DNA from 4 places in the Sedimentibacter sp. B4 genome. Region 3 is predicted to be linked to each of the others. Evidence: riboswitches for the same ligand, from Rfam matches in the RefSeq annotation. Region 3 holds a riboswitch; each other region holds the start of a gene.
What was found. Region 3 has a riboswitch for cobalamin ahead of cbiD (cobalt-precorrin-5B (C(1))-methyltransferase CbiD). Riboswitches for the same ligand answer to the same signal wherever they lie in the genome.

Region 1 (5,993 bases), on a different contig from region 3:
TCCCTGTGTGTTATTGGTATCCCTGAAAAACATAAACCTGCAATTCCCGATGTTATACCTGGTACAACCTCAAACTCTATTCCCATTTCTACAAGGTATTCAGCTTCTTCCCCACCTCTTCCAAAAACATAAGGGTCTCCCCCTTTAAGTCTTGCTACTGTTTTTCCTTCTAAGGCCTTTTTAACCATTATTTCATTAGTTTCATCCTGGGTTAAATAATGATTTGCAGATTCTTTACCGGCATATATGAATTCCTTTGACGTATCGTTTAAATTTATTAATCCAATGTTTAATAGTTTGTCATAAACAATAACATCTGCCTGTTCTAAAACTTTTTTGCCTTTTATTGTTATATATTCTTCACTGCCAATACCTGCACCAACCAAATAAACCTTTCCATTTTCTTTCATTCTTCGGTTATCCTTTCTGAACTTAATTCATGGCTTTTTTCAATCAATTCTTCGGCTAACATGATGCCAAGATTTTCTGCCTGAGATATTGGAGCAGTACCTTTTGTCGTTAACAAGAACCTGCCGTTTTCATCACCGTACATTGCATACAAAGTCATGGATTCATCATTAATTTCTGTATATGCACCCATGGGAAATTCACAGCCAACTCCCAATTTTTTTAAGAATGCTCTTTCTGCCTTTGCTCTAATTGAAGTTTCATAATGTTCAATGGTTTTTAGTATGTTTTTTATTTCTTCATCTTCTTCTCTTATTTGAAGAGCTAAAATTCCTTGGCAAGGGGATGGTATAAACAACTTTGGATCCAAGTAACAGCTTATCCTGCTTTCATAGTTTGCTCTTTTTAATCCTGCTGCTGCAAGCATTACACCATCAAGATTTTCTGTTTCGATTTTGTTCATTCTGCTTTCAATGTTTCCTCTGATACTTTTAACTTCTATATTTTTAATGAATTTTTTAAGCTGGACGTCCCTTCTTACGCTTCCTGTTCCAATTAAGCATCCTTCTAAGTCCGATAAAGAGTTAATAATTTTATTTGAAACTATAACATCCCTGGGATCTTCTCCTTTGGGCACTGAACCAAATGTAAGACCTTTTGTATGCCTAGACGGCATGTCTTTCATTGAATGAACGGCTAAGTCAATCTCTTTATTAAGCAATGCAGTTTCTATTTCCTTTGAAAATATTCCGTTATCGTTAAATTTATGAAGAGGTACATTTAGTATTATATCTCCCTTGGTCTTTATTACTTTTATTTCAAATTCCAAGTGAGGGTTATTTTCTTTCAGTTCTTTAATTACTAAGTTTGTCTGAATTAAAGCTAAATTGCTGCCTCTTGTTCCCACTTTTATTTTCATTTAGTTCTCCTGACTGACTGAATCCTCAATATCATTTAAAAATATTTTCAAATCCGAGTTATTTTTACATATTAATGAATCCATGGTAGATTTTATATTTCCAATATTTAATCCTTCGTTATTTTTCATTTTTAACTGCTCTCTTATTTCGCACAGCAAGCTTATTTTTTCTGTGAATTCTTCATTAAGGATTTTACCAGTCTCATTTAATATTAGTTTTGCAGCTGTCGGGCTTTTGCCCTGTGTATTTACCGATACTGTTATATTATCTTTATGTAAAATTGCCGAAGTAATAAAATCTGATTTCTCACTATTGTCAGCAACCATGACCAAGGATTTTTTATCTTTAAAATATTTGCAGATTTCAATGTTCAACTCATGATTGTCAGTACAGATAAAAACCATGTGATAATCATCTGATAATTCAAAGTTTTCAATGTTTTCTTTTATTAGAATAATATTTCTATTGATATTATTCAGATCTTCAACTTCCTTTAAAAACTTTTCTGAAACAACGTCTATATGAGCCTCAGTCTTTGCAAGGTCTTTCAGCTTTAAATATGAGACGTTTCCTCCGCCCACAACTAGTATTTTTTTATTTAATGTATCAATACATATAGGATAATAGCGCATTAAAATCCAAAAAGTTCATTGAGCACTTTTACATACTCATTTAGCTTTTTTTCCTCCCTTGTATCTTTTAGTGTTATAACTGCTTCTCTCATAAGTCTTTTAAGCGATGATTCTATCATTTTATCAATTATTTTTTTATCTTTTACACTTAAATTTGTCTTTCGGTAAATGTATGAAACAGTGTCTTCTTTTATATTGCTGCATTTTATATACATTGATTCTAATACCTTGTCTGCTTTTAAACTGCTTTTCCATATGTTAAATTCATCAATGCATTCGTCAATAAAACTTAAGTTTTCATTTAAAAGAGTTTCTCTCATAATTTTATTTTCTTCAGATTCTGTTTTTAACGAGTCCACATCATACAATAAAATGTTTGGAATGTTTTTTATATTTTCATCAATATCCCTTGGCATTGCTAAATCAAGAATATATAAAGATTTACCTCTATTCTTTTTCATGTCCTCTTCTTTTATGATTACATGAGGGGATGAGGTTGCACTTATGATAATGTCTACTTCATTGATTATATTTTTCAAATTTTCGTATTCCACTACTTCTACGTCTTTAAATTTTTCCCATATTTCTATGGACTTGCACTTGTTTCTGTTGCAGATGAATATTTGACCAGTCTTGTTCTCTCTTAGGTGAGTTAAAGCCAGAATACCCATTTTTCCAATCCCAATAACAAGAATTTTTTTATTTGACAAATCCTTGATATTCTCCCTAAGTTTTTTTACGCCAATATAACTAATTGATAGTGGATTTTCAGATATCTTTGCTTTTGTTTTAATTTTTTTTGCAGTAGTAATTGCCTCTCTAAATAATTTATTTAATATTTTACTGCTGCCATTTAACGCCATTGCCGTAGTCAAAGCTTCTTTAACCTGTCCAAGTATTTGATCTTCACCTATTACAATTGAATCAAACCCGGCACATACCTGAAAAATATGTTTAACAGCTTCATCATTAATTTTTGAAAAAATATATTCATCAATCGTTTTATCGTTAAAAAAAGATATGTAAAATTCTTTAACAATATGAACAGCCCTTTCTATATTGTCTGATACTACATATATTTCACTTCTGTTGCAAGTTGACAAAATAATTATTTCATCAATATTTTTATCTAATAATATAGTAGTTGCTTCAATCTTTTTAGCTTCAGTAAAAAAAACTTTTTCTCTTATTTTAATAGGTGATAAATTATGATTAAATCCTATTACCGCTACTTCCATGCTCACCTCTTTTTCTCATAACCTCTTTTGGTAATGATTTTATTATTTTCAATATTAGTTGAATTGTTTCTAAAATCAACTGGAAATCCTTTAATTCTGGTTTATAGTTATTACTGGCAAACAACTAGCAATATCTCCTGATTATAATTCAGACAATAAAAAAACTTCCGAAGTTTTCGGAAGTTTAAATAAACATAATAATTTACAATAACAATTTTAATTATTATATGATAATCCTCCCGAAAATCTATAAATAAGTATTATGGCAGGTCTCCTGACTTTCGGTTCAACTAATATTCACCTTCCCATGCATACGCACAGTGGCATTGAAAATTATCACCTTTCACAGTAGCGGGGGCTGTAACAGCTTTTACTGTTTTCCCTATTAAAACTTATGTTACCACAACACAAATATTCAATTTGCCTAAATTATATATTAAGATCTTTATATTGTCAACAAATATAATCCCACTCTAGATAAAGAGCAAACTATAGTTTCTTAGAGTGTGCATAAAAAAAACAATCTCATTTTATAAGATTGCTTTTTCAATATATTGGTACGGATGACAGGACTTGAACCTGCATGGAGTTACCCACACGGACCTGAACCGTGCGCGTCTGCCAATTCCGCCACATCCGCATATCGCTTAATTATATTAACACAAGGAGTTTAGATTTGCAACATTTTTTTTGCTAAGTTCTAAACTTTTACTGATTTGCAACAAAATTTATAAAGTTGTTAACAAGTGTAAGGTTTTAAAAGAATTTTATTCACAGACTTGCCAGTGTGTTAACAATTTACTTGAATTAAATAACAAAGCCCCATAGGGCTTTGTCGATTACAAATTTTAAGTTATTCCATTATATAAACTTCGTACTTGCCTGTAAGTTCAGCTTTTTTATCCATGTATACTTTCTCTTGCTTTTCTACAAAGAAACCTTCTTTAACTTCCTGATAAACTTCTTCAAATTCTGAATTTCTTGCAGGTATGTGTTCTGTAAGTTTAATTATGTGGTATCCAAACTGTGTCTTAACAGGTTCGCTTATTTCTCCAACCTGCATTGAGAATGCAGCATCTTCAAATTCTTTTACCATTTGTCCTCTTCCGAACTGTCCCAGAGCACCACCATTTTGTTTTGAAGGGCAGCTTGAAAATTTCTCTGCAGCTTCTTCAAATTTCAAGCCATCTGTTATGTCTTCAAGAATTTCATTGGCCTGTTCTTCAGTTTCAACAAGTATGTGGCTTGCTGCAACCATTTCTTCAGTCTTGAACATTGATTTGTGTTTTTCGTAGTAATCTTTAAGTTCTTTATCTGAAACTGTAATGCTGTTAAACATTTTTCTTAAGGAATACTGCTGCAGCATGGACTTTTTCATGTTTTCCATAACAGCTAAAAATTCTTCATCCTTGTCAAAGTTCTTTTCAACAGCATCAGAATACATCAGTTCATGCATAACAAGTTCATCAATTAACTTTGCTCTTCCTTCAGCACCTTGGAAATATGCCGCATTTTGTCCTAAATTACCCATAAGGGCTTTAAGGTCAGATTCCTTTATTTCTCTGCCGTCAACAACAGCCAAAACTTTATTTTCCATTTTATCTCCTATGATTTATTATTTAATAATTGGTTTATGGAGTACGCAGTCTCATTCACAAATATATTTGGAACTCGTTGCGGTTGGACTAACGCAATAAATAAGAGGGTTTACACCCTCTTCAGCTAATTGACATACCCTATTTTGCAAACTGTAGGGTCGGATCTTGTATCCGCCCGCGGGAGGACACGAGGTCCTCCCCTACATGTTTAATTGACTTTGTCATCAACTGAGAGGTTTACACCCTCTTTTTATACTTTATTCTTCTTCTTCCATGAATTCCAATAAGTTTGACAATTCAGCTATGCATTTGTCTTCATCAGAACCTTTAGTAATGATAATAAGTTCATCACCTTTCATAGCTCCTAAAGCCATTATGCTAATAATGCTTTTTCCATTAGCTTCCTGGATTCCTTTTTTAATAATAATCTCACTGTCAAAATTTCTAGCTTTCTTCACAAATATAGCTGCCGGTCTAGCATGCAGTCCTATCTTATTTTTTAATATTACTTTTTGTGATCTCATCTTCTACACCTCTTTTCTCATGCTTCATTAAATCTTCAGCAATTTCCTCAATTTTTCTTAATCTATGATTCACACCTGATTTTCCAAGGGGTGGATTTAGCATTTCTCCAAGTTCCTTTAAGCTTGCATTGCTGTGTTTCAGTCTTAAGTATGCAAGTTCACGCAAATGGTCGGGAAGATTATCAATAGCTTTGTGCTTTTTCAAAATCTTAATGCTGTTAATCTGCCTCATGGATGTGTCTACTATCTTATCAAGATTAGCAGTTTCACAGTTTATTACCCTGTTGATTTGGTTGCGTGTTTCTTTTACTGCTCTTACATTTTCAAAGTCAAGCACTGCCTTGTTAGCGCCCATGAGCGCCAGAAGATCTGAAATTTGTTCGCTTTCCTTTATGTAAGTTACATAGTTGTTTTTCCTGTAAATTACTTTTGCACCTATGTCGTAGCTTTCAAGAAGACTGCAAATCCCCTTGCTTTGTTCTTCCCTGCTGCTGACAAACTCAGCATGATAGGATTTTTCAGGGTCGCTTATGGAACCGCATCCCATGAAAGAACCTTTTATGTAAGCTCTTCTGCACAGGTCATTTTTAATCAATTCTTCAGGAACGCCGTAGTCAAATGCCATTATGTTGAAGTCTTCCTTGTCGGCGATCCTTGTGTCCAGTAAAAACTT
Region 2 (5,993 bases), on a different contig from region 3:
TAAGGACCATGCTGTGCTTCTGTACTCAGTCTTGACATATCAGGTGAGGTTGTTTACATTTTTAACCCCGCAGGAAATTAAAATGATTTTAATGGCGCTGGAATATTCAGTTGATGGTAAGAGGTTGGTTGATTTTGACGTATACTATAATAATCATAAATTATACTGGTATGATGTTATTAAAACTAAGGGAAGAAAAAGTAAGCCGGAAGAAGCAAAAGCATGCAGACAAAATTTGTATCAAAAGCTTAAGCCAGAGTATATTGAGACTTTAGAGCTTATGGAAAAATCCATTATTCAAAATTCAAAATAGTCATAGGGAGTCATAAGGGACGGTTCTAAATGGACAGAGAGAACCGTCCCCTATGACCGCTGGAAGCAAGGAGGTGAAGTTTTGTATTTTGAGTACGACAACAAGGAAATTGAATTCTTAAAAAGCCGTGACAAACTGCTTGGGGCGGCAATTGATCAGATTGGACATATATACAGGGCAGTTGACAATGACATGTTTTCGTCCATAGTTCATCACATTATCGGCCAACAAATATCCACCCGGGCCCAAGTGACCATATGGCAGAGGCTAAGAGATAGAATTGGAGATATCAATGCTGACAATATTTATTTTCTTGAATTAAATGAACTGCAAAAACTTGGTATGACGTTCAAAAAAGCAGAGTATATCAAAGACTTTGCAGATAAGGTAAGAAATAAAGAGTTTGACGTTAATACGCTTAATGATCTGTCAGATGAAGAGATTATCAAAAAACTTTCCTCTTTGAAAGGTATTGGTGTATGGACTGCTGAAATGATTATGATATTTTGTTTACAGCGTCCTGATGTAGTGAGCTTTGGAGACCTGGCAATTCACCGTGGTATGCGGATGCTTTATCATCACAGAAACATTGACAGAAAAAAGTTTGAGAAGTACAAAAAACGCTATTCGCCTTACGGTACAGTGGCAAGTCTTTATCTCTGGGCAATTGCAGGAGGTGCAATACCACAAATGCTGGATTATGCACCAAAAAAGAAAAAAGAGTTGGCAAGGAAATAACGAGTGGAACAAATGGCAGGCTTGTAGGTATGAAGGTGGTATCCACATGAAAATGGCTCTTCTGGAGCTTGAAAATAGTATTTTTAAAGGAGAATTTTATGGATGGTTTCACAAAAGAGGAGCTGGAAAAAGCTATTCCAACAATTGCCTCTATGATTAGGAGGTCCGAGAAAGTACAGCCTAAATTTAAAGAAGGTACTCCTCAGGCAACTCTTACCAGGAATAGGGTTAAAGCTCTATACATATCATCGTCATTAATATCAAGAGAGTTAGGTGATTCTTTAGAAGATAATTTCTCCAAAGAAGATTTAGAAAAAGCAATTCCACCTATAACCTCAACAATCAGCAAGTGCGAAAAAGCACAGGAAAAGTTAAAAGAAGGTACTCCTCAATTGTCACTTACGAAGAATATGATAAAGTCACTGTATATATCATTATCATTGATAACAAAGGAATTAATCAAACCCTAAATGCTGTCCATTATGTCCTCTCAATCCTCATTGTTCAATGAGGATAATATATATATTAGTTTACTAATGTCTATATTACATAAAAATAAATTGTAAAATTCTATGATCTAATATTTGTTTGACTTGGTGCAAATTTTATATTAAAATTGAATTAATTAAATATCAATCTCAGGTGCCCATTAGGGAGAATAGGGAAGACGGTGAGAGTCCGTTACGTACCCAACACTGTGAAGATGAGTCCTTTGCCGTACCACTGGCATATGCCGGGAAGGGGCAAAAGGATGCTTGAGTCTGAGTCAGGAGACCTGCCTGGGAAGAAAAAGTCTTTCATTTACTGAAAGCATCGTGATGACGGAAAAGTCCCGACCATATATTATTATGGCGGGACTTTATTTTTTTATTAATTGGAGGAGTAAAAATGAACAATGGATTTTGCAAACATTTAAACATTAAGAACATGAGTGAAAAAGAACTGGAGCTGAGACTAAATGAAATCATATCAGGTATTAAAAAGACTGATTTTAACTCAGCTAAAGAAATGCAGGAGAGACTTGATGGTAAGATAAAACCTACCAGGAGTCTTGGAGTGCTTGAGGACATTGCTGTTCAGCTGGCAGGAATACAACGAACTGCATATCCTGAAATTAAGGGAAAGGCAGTTCTATTAATGGCCGGAGACCATGGTGTTGTAAAGGAAGGGGTTAGCGCAGCTCCACAGGAAATAACTGCACAATTGTTCAACAGTTACTTAAGTGGAGGCGGTGGAATCAATGTGTTGACTAATCATGCAGGAGCAGACCTTGTATGTACCGATTTAGGTATATCTCGTCCTATTAATCCACCAGAACTTATGGCTAACCGCATAAAAAACGGAACAGATAATATTGCAGAAGGCCCAGCCATGACAAGAGAAGAAGCTCTTAGAAGCTTATTGACTGGTGCTATGGTTGCATCAAATGTAATTGAGTCTGGAAAAAACATTTTAGCAACAGGAGAAGTTGGAATCGGAAATACAACTCCAAGTGCAGCTTTAATTACAGTTTTCACAGGCTGCAGTGTTGAAGAAGCTACAGGCAGCGGAACAGGTTTGAAAAATGATGCTCTAAAACATAAACATGTGATAATAAAAAAAGCGATTAATATAAATAATCCTAATCCTGATGACCCAATAGATGTATTGTCTAAAATAGGCGGATTAGAAATTGCTGCAATGGCAGGTGCAATTTTAGAAGCAGCAAAACAAGAAGTACCAACAATATTAGATGGCATCATTTCTTCTGCAGCAGCTCTTGTAGCTGCAAAACTAAATCCTTTTTCCATTGAATATATGATATCTTCTCATTCTTCAGAAGAAAAAGGTGAATTAATAGCTTTAAAACACATTGGTATTGAGCCAAGATTATTTTTAAACATGAGATTAGGAGAAGGCACAGGTGCAGCACTTATGTTTCCAATGGTTGAAGCAGCTTTGAAAATTGCTGATGAAATGGCTACATTTGAAACTTCGGGTGTAAGTACAGGAGATTTTTAACTCTTATAAAGGTGTGGTGATTTCTAATGTATTTATTGGGTATAATCAGTATATGAAGATATAACTTAATAAATTTAAATTAATGAGGAGAAATCGGCATGACAAATATAGATAAAGTCAGCAATAAAATAAAATTGTCACCGGAACAGCACCAAGAACTGCTAAGCACATTAAAAGTGCGTTTTGAAAAAAATATGAAACGCCATAGGAGTATTGAATGGTCAAAGGTGCAAGAAAAACTTGAAATTTATTCTGAAAATCTCTGGTCACTTTATGAAATGGAAAGAACCGGCGGTGAACCGGATGTAGTTGGTCATGATAAAAATACGGATGAATACATTTTTTATGATTGCTCAGCAGAAAGCCCAAAAGGCCGCAGAAGTATATGTTACGACCGTGAGGCACTTGAGTCAAGGAAAGAACATAAACCTGAAAATAATGCTGTTGATATGGCTGATGATATGGGTATTGAGTTGTTAACTGAGGAACAATACAGGGAGTTGCAGAAACTTGGCAGTTTTGATGTTAAGACGTCAAGCTGGATCAGAACACCTGAAAATATCAGGAAACTCGGTGGAGCATTGTTTTGTGATCGCCGCTATGACACTGTTTTTGTGTATCACAATGGAGCAGAATCTTACTATGGTGTCAGAGGCTTTCGTGGCTCACTAAGGGTATAAATAAGTCATAGGGAAGTCATAGGGGACGGTTCTCAGTGACCAATTAAAAATCTAATTTTCTTTAGTAAAATACCATTAAATATTTATTGAAAATATTAATGGTATTTTTTTATGTCTAGAACTCGCAACATTTCGTACATAATTTTTAATTATCTCCACTTTAATTATAACATATAAAAAAATATAAGTGTAGTCTGTTTGTTATTTTTTGATAATGCTATAATGGGGATTATTGCAGAAGCAAGAGGCAATAATACAATGAATAGCTAGTAAAATTAGTGTTAAAAAATATTCAATACTCTAATATAGTTTTATGGAGGACAATCAAAATATCAATAGTAAGGCCAAAGGAGGTAGTCATATGAGTTCATATGTTCTTGGGTTTAAGGATATTGACAAAACAAAAATCATGTCTGTTGGTGGTAAGGGAGCAAACCTTGGGGAACTATCCAGGACTGAAGGCATACGCGTGCCAGAGGGTTTTTGTGTTTCTACTGATGCATTTAAAAGAATCATTGGAGAAACGCCGTCTATTAAGGAACTGCTTGATCGGTTATCGCTTCTAAAATTAGAAGACAGGGATAAAATCAATAAAATCAGTGCTGAGATTCGAAGGCTCATAGAAGATGCAGTCATCCCAGAAGAAATTGAAGAAGAAATCACCAGCGTTCTCTTAAGTTTTGGAGAAGAAAATGCATATGCAGTACGTTCAAGCGCAACGGCAGAGGATTTGCCCACAGCTTCCTTTGCAGGCCAGCAGAACACGTATCTTAACATTATGGGAAAGGATTCAATCATAAAGCATATCAGCATATGCTGGGCCTCTCTGTTTACTAAGAGAGCAGTAATTTATCGCATTCAAAATGGCTTCGACCACAGCAAAGTCTATTTGTCTGTGGTTGTTCAGAAGATGGTATTCCCACAGGCTGCAGGAATTTTGTTTACAGCTGATCCTGTTACCTCTAACAGAAAGATTTTATCCATTGATGCCAGCTTCGGACTTGGTGAAGCCTTAGTCTCCGGGATAGTTAATGCTGACAACTACAAGGTACAAGACGGAAAGATTATCAATAAGAATATATCAAACAAGAAAATGGCTGTTTATTCCTCAAAGGATGGTGGTATTTTTGTACAGGAGATTTTGCCTGAGCAGCAGAACAAGCAAGCACTGACAGATGATCAGATATTGCAGCTTGAAAATATTGGCAGGATGATTGAAGAACATTTTGCTTACCCTCAGGACATTGAATGGTGTTTGGCTGATGAAACATTTTACATTGTTCAGAGCCGACCGATCACAACCTTGTATCCCATCCCGGAAGCAAAGACTAAGGAAAAACATGTATACCTATCTGTCGGTCATCAGCAAATGATGACAGATCCTTTGAAGCCCTTGGGAATATCTTTGTTTTGTTTAACATCTTTTGGACCCAGGTATAAAGCCGGTGGAAGGCTGTTCGTTGATGTTACTCAGATTCTGGCTTCACCTGATACCAGAGATGCTTTATTAAACAGCATGGGTCAACACGATCCTCTTATGAAAGATGCACTTATGACCATAATAAAGCAAGACTTTATAAAGTCTCTAACAGATGAAAAGAAAGAGCTGAGTTCTGTTAATAACAATAAAGACAGATTGCCGGAAGATTTTCACTCGAAAGTTGATGATCCGAAAATTGTACAGGAGTTGATAATAAGCAGTCAATCATCTTTAAAAGAATTGAAACAAAACATCCAAAATAAATCAGGTGTGGAATTAATTGATTTCATTCTGGAAGATATACAAAAATTAAAGAAAATTATATTTGACCCCCAAAGTTCAGCTGTGCTAATGACTGCATTAGATGCTTTAACATGGATCAATGAAAAAATGTATGATTGGCTAGGTGAAAAAAACACAGCTGACATTCTTTCTCAATCTGTACCCAACAACATAACTGCAGAAATGGGTTTGTCTATATTGGATGTTGCAGATGTAATTCGTCCGTATCCGGAAATAATTGATTATTTACAGCGTAATAAAGATGATGAATTTTTGGAGAAAATTGTTAAATTTAATGGAGGTCAGAAAGTAAGAGATGCTATTTATGATTTTATTATCAAGTACGGAATGAGGTGTGCTGGAGAAATTGATATTACTAATACCCGTTGGAACGAAAATCCAGCATCACTGATTCCAATGATTTTAAATAACATCAAAAACTTTGAGCCTGATGAAAGCAAGAAAAAATTCGAAAATGGGAGACAGGAGGCTCTTAATA
Region 3 (5,993 bases):
ATGTCAGGATTAAACTGCGTTCCAGCATTTATTTTTATTTCATTGAGTGCTGTTTCAAGACTTAGTGAATGTCTGTATGGTCTGTTTGTTGTCATGGCATCAAAGGAATCCGCAATTGTAAGAATTGAAGTTTCCAACGGAATTTTATCATGGTCCAAACCGTCAGGATAGCCTCTTCCGTCATTCCTTTCGTGGTGATGTCTTATTATTTCTGTAATGTTTGAAAGATAGCTTAAATCTGAAATTATTGTTGCTCCTATTTCAGGATGAGATTTAATAGTGTCAAATTCTTCTTTTTCAAGCTTTCCATCCTTATTGAGAATTTTCTTGTCTATTCCTATTTTACCTATGTCATGTAATAGGGCTGCACTCTTTATTAAATCAATTTTACCTTGCGGAAGACCAAGTTGTTTGGCAATAGCTTCTGCATAGGCACCAACTCTCATGGAATGACCGCTGGTATATGGGTCGCTTGCTTCTATGGCTCGTACAAGGACATTCATGGTGTCAAAATAATTCTTGCGCATGTCTATGTAAAGTTTGAATGTGTATCTTGCAAATAAAAGTGGAATGAAGAACAAAAGCATTCCGCCTGTTCCGTAGCTATAAAAGGCAAAAGCAAGTATTATGCCTAAAAGGCTTACAAGCAATATGTTAATCAGCATTCCATAAAAACTACTTTTCCATATGTTTGAAAATTTTTCTTTTAATAATATAGCCATTAACACTGACATGCAAAAAGTGTTTAACAAAATATAAACAATTAATGCTGCAATGCCTGCTACCGGATTGTAAAATACAAATCTTACCTTAAGGAGATCGTCTACAACAACATATGCTAATCCAGCTATGCCTGTATTAATAAAATATTGGCTTATATTAAAGATTGTTTTATAAGGTGGATTATTAAATATATGAACTCTCCCTTTGCCGTCAACGTAGGGGCATCTGAACGCTACACCAGCTGCCATTACAACGGCAGCAATCAGAGGGTTTGTCAAGATTATTGCAGTAAATGCCAATGCTGTGCTGACTGATATGGCACCTATTTTAGGCAACGGTATTAGAAATGTTTCTGCTACGGCTGATAATACGCAGAAAACCGTTAGCAAAGTATAATCTTCGATTGTATACATTTCAAAAAAATTAATCAATAACATTATAGCAATGGCTGCTAACAATGTTATGTATACATATAATTTTATATTAATTTTTTGTTTTTCTAGATTATTATTCATTGTACTTACACCATCTACCATTTTTTAACCTCTATATTTCTATATAATGAAGGGCTGACAAATGATCAATTAATTTTTATAGCCAGCTGATGCTTGCGCCTGCAGCCAATACCAAAGATACTAAAGAAGCTATTATAGGCATTAATTTTTTCATGGGAATCCTCCGACAGTCAGTCTCTGCTCAGTTCGCTATTAGAACAGGAAGGATCCGCTACGCTAGTTTTGAAATATTTTAGTCAGCCCGATCATTCTTTTATATACAAACAGATTTTTCTGTTTATAGCATTTAATGTTGCCTTTATTGTAGAATCAATTTTGTTTGTTGTAACTATGGAGGAACCGATGAGAACATTTTCCTTCCCGTGGTCTATTTGAGTTATTGCTGCTACCATTACGTCTTTGCCTGCAACTTTGGCAGTCTGTATGTCTTCTACAATGAAGCAGTCAAGGTCAATGGCTTTTTTTATAGAATCCAGTGTAGATAAAGCAGCAACCATGAGTGTGTTTTTTTCTGTTTTAATTCCTTCAGCTTGTCCTGTATATTCTTTTTCATCCCAGGAAAGCTTTGTGTTTATTTTTATTCTGTCAGAAGAAGTTTCATTTGTGTAACCGTCATACAACAGCCTGAAATCAGTGTTGATTGAAATGTTTTTATTGATTTGTGCAACACTTATAATTTTATAATCCACATCTAAATTAAAATGAGACAACAAAGCAGTTCTGATATCACGTGATATTTGCTTTGAATGTCTACTGCTGTCAGACAGCACATGTATTTCGCTTATATTGTTGTTTGCATCAGAAATAATTTTACACGACAAGACAGATTTTATATTGGCTAAAAAATACTCCACTTCATCAAAATTCATATTATTCCTCCAAATGTTATACTACACGCTTTCAGTATAATACACATTTCGCATATTTTCAACAATTTAATTAAGAAATTTTCATATTTTTATCAATATTATACAAAAAAAACACATCTTTTCGACAAAATGAAAAAATGTGTTTACTTTGTGTTTACTTAATGACTGTTAAATTTCATTGAAATATTTCATAAGTCCTGTATATATTGCCCAGGCTGTTTTTTCCTGGTATTCATCAGATACAAGATTTTGTTCTTCAGCTGGATTGGATAAAAATCCACATTCAATTAATAAAACAGTGTTTTTTGTATCATCCATTATTTTTATATCTTGTTTAATTTGTGGAACTCGCTGGTTTTCTGGATCAAGGATTGTTTTCAGACTGTCCTGTAAAATAAAGGCTGCTGTTTTTCCGTACTCATTGTTTTTTTGGTAAAAAACATGAGAACCGTAATATTGTTTTTGTGGAAATGCATTTAAATGTATGGAAACAACTATATCAGCATTTGAATTGTTTATGGTGCTCACTCTGTTTTTCAAATCTTCGTTTTTCTTATCTCTGATTGTATCTGATGCTGATGAATAAAGACCCGTATCATCATATCTTGTCATTTCAACTTCAAAACCGCTTCCTTCAAGAAATGTCATGAGTTTTTTAGATATTTCAAGATTAATGGGGGCTTCTCCTATATGAAGGCTTCCGCTTGCACCCTGATCGATGCCCCCGTGACCTGGATCTATGAGAATTTTTATTTTATCCAGTTTTTCACTTGTTCCGTTGATTGTTTCGCTGGTAATTCCTATATTTGAAAATAATATCAGCAAGGCTGTGATTATCAAAGCAATTGAAAATACTATATTTACTTTTTTAAATAATTCTTCCATATATCCTCCAAAACATTTTCTTATTTAAGATTATGAAGACTGAAAATTTATTATTACTATAATCTCATTTGACAATATGTATTTTTTAATATATAATGAGCTCAACTAAATATTAAAGTTTGGTAACTATAGTTTTAAAAGGGAAAACAGTAAAATCTGTTACAGCCCCCGCTACTGTGAAAGGTGATAAGGCTCAAAACCACTGTGATAAACGGGAAGGTGAGCTTTAGATGAACCGATAGTCAGGAGACCTGCCAAATTTTGATTTGAAGATTTTCGGGAGGATTATCTTAAATGTTAGAGTATATTTACTGCACATACATGTCTTCCAAGAAATTGGAAGATTTTTTATTTTGGAATAATTTAAACAAAGTATATAGTCTCAGGGTGATATTATGAGGGATTATATTATAAAAGACGGTAAAAAATTAAGGTGCGGATATACAACCGGAACATGTGCAGCAGCTGCTTCATCTGCTGCGGCAATTATGCTTCTCACAGGGAAGACAGTTGACAATGTGCAAGTGAGATTGCCCTTAGGAGAAACAATTTTCATGGACATAAAAAATCCATGTTTTGATGTTCAAGGGGTAAGCTGCAGCGTCACGAAAGACAGCGGCGATGATCCGGATATAACTGACGGCATTGAAATTTATGCTAAAGTGAGCCTTGATGACACAGGAAAAATAAATATTTATGGGGGGCAGGGAGTAGGAAGGGTTACTCAAAAGGGACTTGACTGCCAAGTTGGCGAGGCAGCCATAAATTCTGTTCCTAGAAAAATGATAACTGAAAATCTTAAGAGAATTTCAAACGAGTACAAGTACAGGGGAGGAATGAGCGTAACAGTATACGTTCCGGAAGGTGAAGAAAAAGCCTTGAAAACATTCAATCCTCAGCTTGGAATAATTGGAGGCATATCCATACTTGGAACAACAGGAATAGTTGAACCCATGAGTGAGAAAGCTCTTGTTGACAGTTTGAAAATAGAGATGAAAGTAATAAGAGAAAAGGGCTATCTAAGACTTCTTGCTTTTCCTGGAAATTACGCTGAGAAATTTATAGACAGCACTTTGGGAATACGAGGAGAAAACAGTCTTAAGTTCAGCAATTACTTAGGAGAGGTGCTGGATTTTTCTGTGGAGCTTGGTTTCAAGGAAGTTCTCATTGTAGGGCACATAGGCAAGATGGTTAAGGTAGCCGGAGGAATGCTCAATACACATTCTCATAACGGTGATTTCAGGATGGAAGTTATTGCATGTTACGCAGCCTTGTACGGTGCAGGAAGCTCTGCAATAAATGAAATTTTATCAAGCGCCACAACAGAACATGCTTTATCAATACTTGAAAGAGAAAATATAGAAAAGCTTGTATTGCAGAAAATAAGCGAAAAAGCTGAATATTACATAAATAAGCGTGTAAACAACACCGTTAAAACAAAACTCATAATTTATTCAAACGACAAAGGCATATTAAATTAAGGAGAAATCATGGTACATTTTGTTGGAGCAGGCCCTGGAGCCGCAGATTTAATTACATTAAAGGGGCACAATTTATTGCAGAGAGCAGATGTAGTAATATATGCAGGCTCACTGGTAAATCCTGAACTTTTAAAATACACAAGGGATAATTGCCAGATTTATAACAGTGCAAACATGACTCTTGAAGAAGTAATAGATGTTATAAAGACCGCTGAAAAAGAAAATAAAGACACTGTGAGGCTTCACACCGGAGATCCAAGCATTTATGGGGCAATACGAGAACAAATTGATATTTTAAAAGAGCTTCATATTGAATTTGAAGTTGTTCCGGGAGTAAGTTCGTTTTTTGGAGCAGCAGCTTCTTTAAATGCTGAATACACTCTTCCGGATGTAAGTCAGACCGTTATTATTACCCGTATGGAGGGTAGGACTCCAGTGCCGGATAGAGAAAAAATAAGGTCACTGGCTTCCCATAAATCAACCATGGTTTTGTTCCTGAGCTCAGGACTTTCTGAAAAGCTTTCGGACGAACTGATTATGGGCGGATATGAACCCAGTACGCCAGTTGCAGTTGTTTACAAAGCAACATGGCCTGATGAAAAAATATTTCATGCTACCGTTGCAACTCTTCCTGAAATTATGAAAACAAACAACATAACGAAGACAGCCCTTATTCTTGTTGGAAACTTCTTGGGAAATGACTACAAAAGAAGTGAATTGTACAATCCTTCTTTTACACATGAATTCAGAAAGGCAGAAAATTAGAGATGAATATCTGTATTTTCGGAGGAACCACAGAAGGAAGAAAACTTGCAGAATTTTTGTCTGAAAACAACATAAAGACAGACTTATTCATTGCAACAGAGTACGGGCAGCAGTTTTTGAAAAATATAAATAACATTTCTGTATATCAAAAGCGCATTGATGAAAAAGAAATGGTAAATCTTTTTCTTGAAAAAAAATATGACTGGGTGGTGGATGCAACTCATCCATTTGCACGGCTTGTATCTCACAATATTGTGAAGGCAACACTTGTAAGCGGCACAAGATATATGAGAGTAATAAGAAATTCAATTGAAAACAAAGACTGCATTTATTTTCAGTCTTTCTCGGAATGCATTGATTATCTTAAAAATAAAGAAGGAAACATTTTGCTTGCTACCGGCAGCAAGGATCTTGACAAGTTCACGGCAGTTGAAAATTATAGTGAAAGAATTTATGTGAGGATTCTTCCTATGGAAAGTTCACTTAAAAGATGCATTGAGCTTGGATATGAGAACAAAAATATAATATGCATGCAGGGACCATTCAGCACGGAACTTAATGCTGCAATGATAAAAAGCACAAATGCAAAGTTCCTTGTAACAAAGGAAAGCTCAGATTCCGGAGGATTTGACGAAAAGGTTCAGTCATGTGTGAACACGGGAGCAAAATGCCTTGTAATAAGGAAGCAATATGAAGACGGATTAACACTGGATGAAATAATGAACTTTTTTAAAAAAACGATCATGGAACAGGCA
Region 4 (5,993 bases), on a different contig from region 3:
AACATTTGGTTCCTGGGCCAATGTCCGGGCGAGGTACACCCTTTGAAGCTGGCCTCCTGACAATGTGCTTATCTGCTTGTTTTTCATGCTGTAAAGTCCAACTGCCTTCAGGCATTTGTCGGCATATTCCCTGTCCCTTAAGGAAGGTTCCTTGAATGTACGTCCCTTCATGTGCAGATATCTTCCCAAAAGAACTGTTTCATAAATGGTGTATGAAAAATATATTGTTGATATCTGGCTCATGACTGCTATTTTTTCGGCAACTTCCGTTCTTTTCATGTCAGAAATATTTATTCCGTCTATTTCAATAGTTCCCATATGAGGAATCAGCCCTGATATTGTCTTAATAAGAGTTGTTTTTCCACAGCCGTTGGGTCCTAAAATGCACAGGTTTTCGCCTTCCATGACATCCAGTGATATGTCTGAAATAACATCAAATCCGTTATAGCCTGCAGAAACATTTTTTAAAGTAAGCATTTACAGCTCCTTTCTTTTGGAAAAATAAATATATGCAAAAAACGGTGCTCCTACAAGCGCAGTTATTGCGCCCACAGGCAGCTCAGACGGCGATATAATTGTTCTTGCAGTCAGATCACACAGAACCATGAATGCTCCTCCAAAAAGCATTGACATGGGAATTACTGTCTTGTGAGAAGAACCGAAAATCTTCCTTACAACATGAGGTGCAATCAAGTCAATGAAACCTATGACTCCCACAAATGAAATTGCGCTTCCTGTGAGAGCAGCAGAAAGTCCAAGAAGAATCCACTTTACTTTCTGAACATCAACACCCATGGTGAAGGCTTGCTCCTCACCGAAAGTCATTATGTCCAGTTCCTTTGAATAACTTTCTATTACAATTATTCCAACCAGCACAATGGGGAACAATATTAAAGCATTGGACCAGTCCTTCAGTGCAAAACTTCCCATCTGCCAGAATGTAAGCTGCTCAAGGTGCTCCTTTGCCATGGAAGTCAAAAGCGTAAGAATTGCATTGACAAATAGAGAAAACACCATACCCACCAGGATTATGGTATTGTTTTCCAGGTTTTTGTCCATTTTTGATGCAAACTTCACTGCCGAAAAAACAGTGACCAACCCGAATGTTAATCCCACTGCCGGTAATGTGAATGGTCCAAGAAAAGGTATGGAAAATCCTGTGACTATAACAAATGCCGCACCCAGTGATGCTCCTGAAGAAACCCCAAGTGTATATGATGATGCAAGAGGATTTTTAAGTACTGACTGCATTACAGTTCCGCTCACAGCCAGTGCTCCTCCCACAAGAAATGCAAGTATTGTTCTTGGCAGTCTCAGATTCCATACAATTGAAACGGAAACTTCCTTCACATCCGGATTAAGTGGTAATCCAAATGTTTTGCCGGCTATTATATTAATAATGTGGCTTCCGGGAACATAAATGCTCCCTAAGCCGATGCCCATCATGATTACTATTATGCATATAATGATGGACAAAATTACTTTTATTTTAGTTTTCATTTTTTAAATACTTCCGGATACACATCTTCTGCCATTTCCTTCAATGCTTTAACAACATTGTGGTTTGATAGAGAGCTTGCTGAATTGTCGATGTAATAAACATCATTGTTTTTAACAGCAGTCATGTTATCCCATCCAGCTCTTGATTTTATTTCTTCAGTTGGATTTTCAATGTAGCTGACATTTGTAAGTATTATGTCCGGATCTGCTGCTACAACAGATTCATCTGATACGGAAATCCATTTTTCCTGATCAGCAAATATATTTTCTGCACCGATAAGTTCAATCATTTCATTTAAGAATACTCCGCTTCCAAAGCTGTACAGATTTGGTGCAGCAGCTATTTCAAAATAAACTGATTTCTTTTCTGTTATTTTTGAAGAAAGTTCAGTGATTTTAGCTATTTCTGTCTTCATTCCCTCAACAAGTTCTGTTCCTTTTTCTTCATTCTTCAGGGATTTAGCCAGGAACATTATGTCTTCGTATATTCCTTCCATGCTGTCGCTTGAAGGTATGTATGCCAAACAAATTCCTAAGTCTTTCACAGGCTTGAAAGGATCGCTTCCATCACTCTTGCTCATTCCTGATGCAATAACGAGGTCAGGTTCAAGGGCAACGAGCTGTTCAACATCAGGCTTCATTATGTCAAATAGAGGCAGATCTGCGGGTATTCCTTCTATGTCTTTGGAATATTTGTCAACTGCAATTAGTTTGTCTCCGTAACCCAATGCTACAATAATTTCTGTATTTGAAGGGGACATGGATATTATTTTGTTTACTTCTTCAGGAATTGTTATTTCATTGCCTGCCCTGTCTGTTGTAGGGAGACTTAGTTCATTTGACTCTTTATCTGGAGTTTGCTGTTCTGTTTTGTTTGTTGGTTCCTGCACTTTTTTTTCAGGAGCCAGATATTTGGAACATCCCGTCATTGATGCGACTATCAAAAGTATTGATGCCATTGTAAATAATTTCTTTTTCATAATAATCCTCCGGTTTATTTTAAACACCTTTGCAATAAAAAAACGTTCCGAATAAACGAAACGTAAATTACCACAACCAGCTGGAGTGAATATCCAATTTATTTTGCTATCGCTTTTCTTCCTGGAAAGCATAGCATTTGCGGTATTTACGCAAATAATACTGGCAGGTTTTCCGACTCAGAGGTCATAGCAATTTTTTACCTTCCCAGAAGAATCCAGTGGTTGCATGTGCATAAAAATCGCTCTCTCATCACGGCAGCAGGACTGTTTAGGATTTTAACCTAATTCCCTATTATCGCTTGCGCGCACCAATATCGAAAGATGTTTAATTGAGTAGAGTATATTATAATTAAGCATTTTTGTCAATTGAAGATTGATTGGAAAAAATGAATTTACGCATACAAAAAGCTTAAATAGTTATTGACAAAAGAACATATTTTTAATATTATGGTAAGTAATTAAATATTTTGCTATGAAGAAGAGGAGTAGGTTCATAAACTTTACAGAGAGTGAAATCCATGGGTTGAAAGATTTCATAAGAACATGTGGACTGAAGGTAGCTTTGGAGCATTTAATCTGAAACAACAGTAAGATTAAACGGGTTGCCGTTATAAAATTAAGAGCCAGAAATGGAAATTAGGTGGTACCGCGGGTTTTCTCGTCCTTTTAGGATAAGAACACCCGCTTTTTGTATGCCCTAACCCAATTGTTGCGAGCGATAGCGAAGCAAGAATTGGTGGTAGGTCAGACACAATGAGTTCCGTATGATTTACCCAATTTATTCGACCGTAGGGAGAAATAAATTGTTGGTAATTCAACCGCAATGAATTCTAAATTTGTGCGAGCGGCAGTGAGCAGACAAATTTAAGAATGAAACTGCGAAAATTATGCGACGTGAGGAGCAAATAATTTGGTGAACGAAACTGCGCTGTGTTGATTCAATCAAGCAGTGTTGAAAGAATTATTGATGAATGAGACAGCGATATGTCAGACCATTGGCCGCACAGACGCAACAAGAACCAGCACAAAAAATAAAACTAATATTAATATAAGGAAAGGAACTAGTTATGACAACGAATATACCAAGCAAGTACAATCCAAAAGAATTTGAAGATAAGATTTATGATATTTGGATGGAAGAAAACTGCTTCAGAGCAGAAGTTAACAAAGACAAAAAACCATTTACAATTGTGATGCCGCCTCCAAACATAACAGGACAGCTTCACATGGGGCATGCACTGGACATGACTTTGCAGGACGTTTTAACAAGATGGAAAAGAATGCAGGGTTATGAAGCTTTATGGCTTCCGGGATCTGACCATGCCAGCATTGCAACTGAAGTAAAGGTTGTTGAAAGACTTAAAAAAGATGAAGGCAAGACAAAAGAAGAAATAGGAAGAGAAGAATTCTTAAAACGTGCATGGAAGTGGAAAGAAGAATACGGCGGAAGAATTGTTCAGCAGGTTAAGAAGCTTGGAAATTCATGCGACTGGTCCAGAGAAAGATTCACCATGGATGAAGGCTGCAACGAGGCTGTAGTTGAATTTTTCATTAAGCTTTATGAAAAAGGACTCATATATAAAGGAAACAGAATAATAAACTGGTGTCCTGACTGTCACACTACTTTGTCAGATGCAGAGGTTGAGCATGAGGACATTCCGGGAAAATACTACTATGTAAAATATCCATATGTTGAAAATCCTGACGAATACTTTGTTGTAGCAACAACAAGACCTGAAACAATATTCGGAGATGTTGCCATAGCAGCTCATCCTGATGATGAAAGATACAAACACCTCATTGGCAAAAAGGTTATAGTTCCTCTTGTTGGAAGAGAAATTCCAATAATAGGAGATGAGTATCCTGACATGGAAAAGGGAACCGGAGCGCTTAAAATAACTCCATGCCACGACCCTAACGACTTTGAAATTGGGCTTAGACACAATCTTGAACAAATCAACTGCATGAACGAAGACGGAACAATGAATGAAGAAGCCGGAAAATACAAAGGAATGGACCGTTTTACATGCAGAAAGGAATTTGTAAAGGAACTTGAAGAAAATGGATTCATGGTAAAAACAGAAAGTACTGATCACAACGTAGGAACATGCTACAGATGCCACAACATAGTTGAACCAAGAGTTTCAGACCAGTGGTTTGTTAAGATGAAACCTCTTGCTGAACCTGCATTAAAAGCAGGAGACAACAAGGAAGTTGAATTTGTTCCTGAACGTTTTACAAAAATTTACACTCACTGGCTTGAAAACATAAGAGACTGGTGCATTTCAAGACAATTGTGGTGGGGTCACAGAATTCCGGCATACTACTGCCAGGAATGCGGAGAAATAATGGTTCAAAAGGATGCTCCTCATAAATGTACTAAATGCGGCAGCACAAACATCAAGCAGGACGAAGACGTTCTTGACACATGGTTTTCATCAGGTCTATGGCCATTCTCAACATTGGGCTGGCCAAACCAGACAGAAGATTTCAAATATTTCTATCCAACAGATGTACTTGTAACAGGTTATGACATAATATTCTTCTGGGTTGTTCGTATGGTATTTTCAGCCCTTGAAATGACAGGAGAATCTCCTTTTAAAAATGTATTTATTCACGGTCTCGTAAGAGATGCTGAAGGAAGAAAAATGAGCAAGTCTCTTGGTAACGGCATCGACCCATTGGAAGTTGTTGGCCAGTTCGGAGCAGACGCTTTGAGATTCATGCTCATGACAGGAATTTCACCTGGAAATGATACACGCTTTAACAATGACAGGCTGGAATCAAGCCGTAATTTTGCAAACAAGCTTTGGAATGCATCAAGATTTGTTCTCATGAACATTGATGGCGATTTAATAGATGAAGAAACTGCAAAAGCAAACTACAAGACAGAAGACAAATGGATTATTTCCAGAATGAACAAGGCAGCAAAGGAAGTTACAGATAACCTTGATAAATTTGAGCTTGGAATGGCTGCTCAGAGAGTTTATGACTTCATCTGGAATGAATACTGCGACTGGTACATTGAAATAGTTAAGCCGAGACTTTACGCAGATGAAGGAACAGACAAAGACACAGCAAGGTTTGTTCTCATAAAAGTTTTAAAAGACATGCTGAAACTCCTTCATCCTTTCATGCCTTTCATAACTGAAGAAATATGGTCATTCCTGCCTGAGACTTCTTCAAGGTTAATAAAAGCTGATTGGCCGAAGGCTTCAGAAAATGAAAACTTTGAAAAGGCTGAAGCTAATATGGAATTCATAATGGAAGCAGTAAGAAGCATCCGTAACACAAGAGCTGAAATGAATGTTGCACCTTCAAGAAAAGCAAGAGCCATTTTTGTTCCATCAAAGGATGAAGCTGTTGAATTTATTCAGACAGGTGCTCAATATTTTGCAACTCTTGCAAACATCACTGAAATCAAGATAGTTCATGACAAGACACAAATAGGCGAAGACACTGCATCAAGCGTTATGGAAGGAACTGAAATATACCTTCCTCTTGCAGACCTTA

Region 1: it holds a riboswitch for cobalamin, as region 3 does, so the genes downstream of both, hemA (glutamyl-tRNA reductase) here and cbiD (cobalt-precorrin-5B (C(1))-methyltransferase CbiD) in region 3, are expected to answer to the same signal.
Region 2: it holds a riboswitch for cobalamin, as region 3 does, so the genes downstream of both, cobT (nicotinate-nucleotide--dimethylbenzimidazole phosphoribosyltransferase) here and cbiD (cobalt-precorrin-5B (C(1))-methyltransferase CbiD) in region 3, are expected to answer to the same signal.
Region 4: it holds a riboswitch for cobalamin, as region 3 does, so the genes downstream of both, BN358_RS21180 (ABC transporter substrate-binding protein) here and cbiD (cobalt-precorrin-5B (C(1))-methyltransferase CbiD) in region 3, are expected to answer to the same signal.

What each region holds. Positions count from the first base shown of each region.
Region 1 covers NZ_CANG01000034.1:44,213-50,205, forward strand. The annotation lists gene cobA (uroporphyrinogen-III C-methyltransferase) at 1-410, opposite strand, end outside; gene hemC (hydroxymethylbilane synthase) at 407-1,327, opposite strand; gene BN358_RS06220 (bifunctional precorrin-2 dehydrogenase/sirohydrochlorin ferrochelatase) at 1,328-1,960, opposite strand; gene hemA (glutamyl-tRNA reductase) at 1,960-3,198, opposite strand; cobalamin riboswitch at 3,445-3,618, opposite strand; tRNA gene BN358_RS06230 (tRNA-Leu) at 3,754-3,838, opposite strand; gene BN358_RS06235 (peptidylprolyl isomerase) at 4,052-4,795, opposite strand; gene BN358_RS06240 (HPr family phosphocarrier protein) at 5,054-5,320, opposite strand; gene whiA (DNA-binding protein WhiA) at 5,289-5,993, opposite strand, start outside.
Region 2 covers NZ_CANG01000038.1:64,190-70,182, reverse strand. The annotation lists gene BN358_RS07525 (hypothetical protein) at 1-313, shown strand, start outside; gene BN358_RS07520 (DNA-3-methyladenine glycosylase) at 395-1,051, shown strand; gene BN358_RS07515 (hypothetical protein) at 1,150-1,521, shown strand; cobalamin riboswitch at 1,675-1,849, shown strand; gene cobT (nicotinate-nucleotide--dimethylbenzimidazole phosphoribosyltransferase) at 1,940-3,052, shown strand; gene BN358_RS07505 (DUF4256 domain-containing protein) at 3,151-3,732, shown strand; gene ppsA (phosphoenolpyruvate synthase) at 4,094-5,993, shown strand, end outside.
Region 3 covers NZ_CANG01000029.1:19,678-25,670, reverse strand. The annotation lists gene BN358_RS04895 (HD domain-containing phosphohydrolase) at 1-1,259, opposite strand, end outside; gene BN358_RS04890 (hypothetical protein) at 1,484-2,107, opposite strand; gene BN358_RS04885 (N-acetylmuramoyl-L-alanine amidase) at 2,276-2,992, opposite strand; cobalamin riboswitch at 3,096-3,266, shown strand; gene cbiD (cobalt-precorrin-5B (C(1))-methyltransferase CbiD) at 3,388-4,473, shown strand; gene cobM (precorrin-4 C(11)-methyltransferase) at 4,483-5,238, shown strand; gene cobK (precorrin-6A reductase) at 5,241-5,993, shown strand, end outside.
Region 4 covers NZ_CANG01000963.1:20,604-26,596, reverse strand. The annotation lists gene BN358_RS21190 (ABC transporter ATP-binding protein) at 1-477, opposite strand, end outside; gene BN358_RS21185 (iron ABC transporter permease) at 478-1,500, opposite strand; gene BN358_RS21180 (ABC transporter substrate-binding protein) at 1,497-2,480, opposite strand; cobalamin riboswitch at 2,625-2,808, opposite strand; T-box leader at 2,944-3,149, shown strand; gene BN358_RS21175 (valine--tRNA ligase) at 3,548-5,993, shown strand, end outside.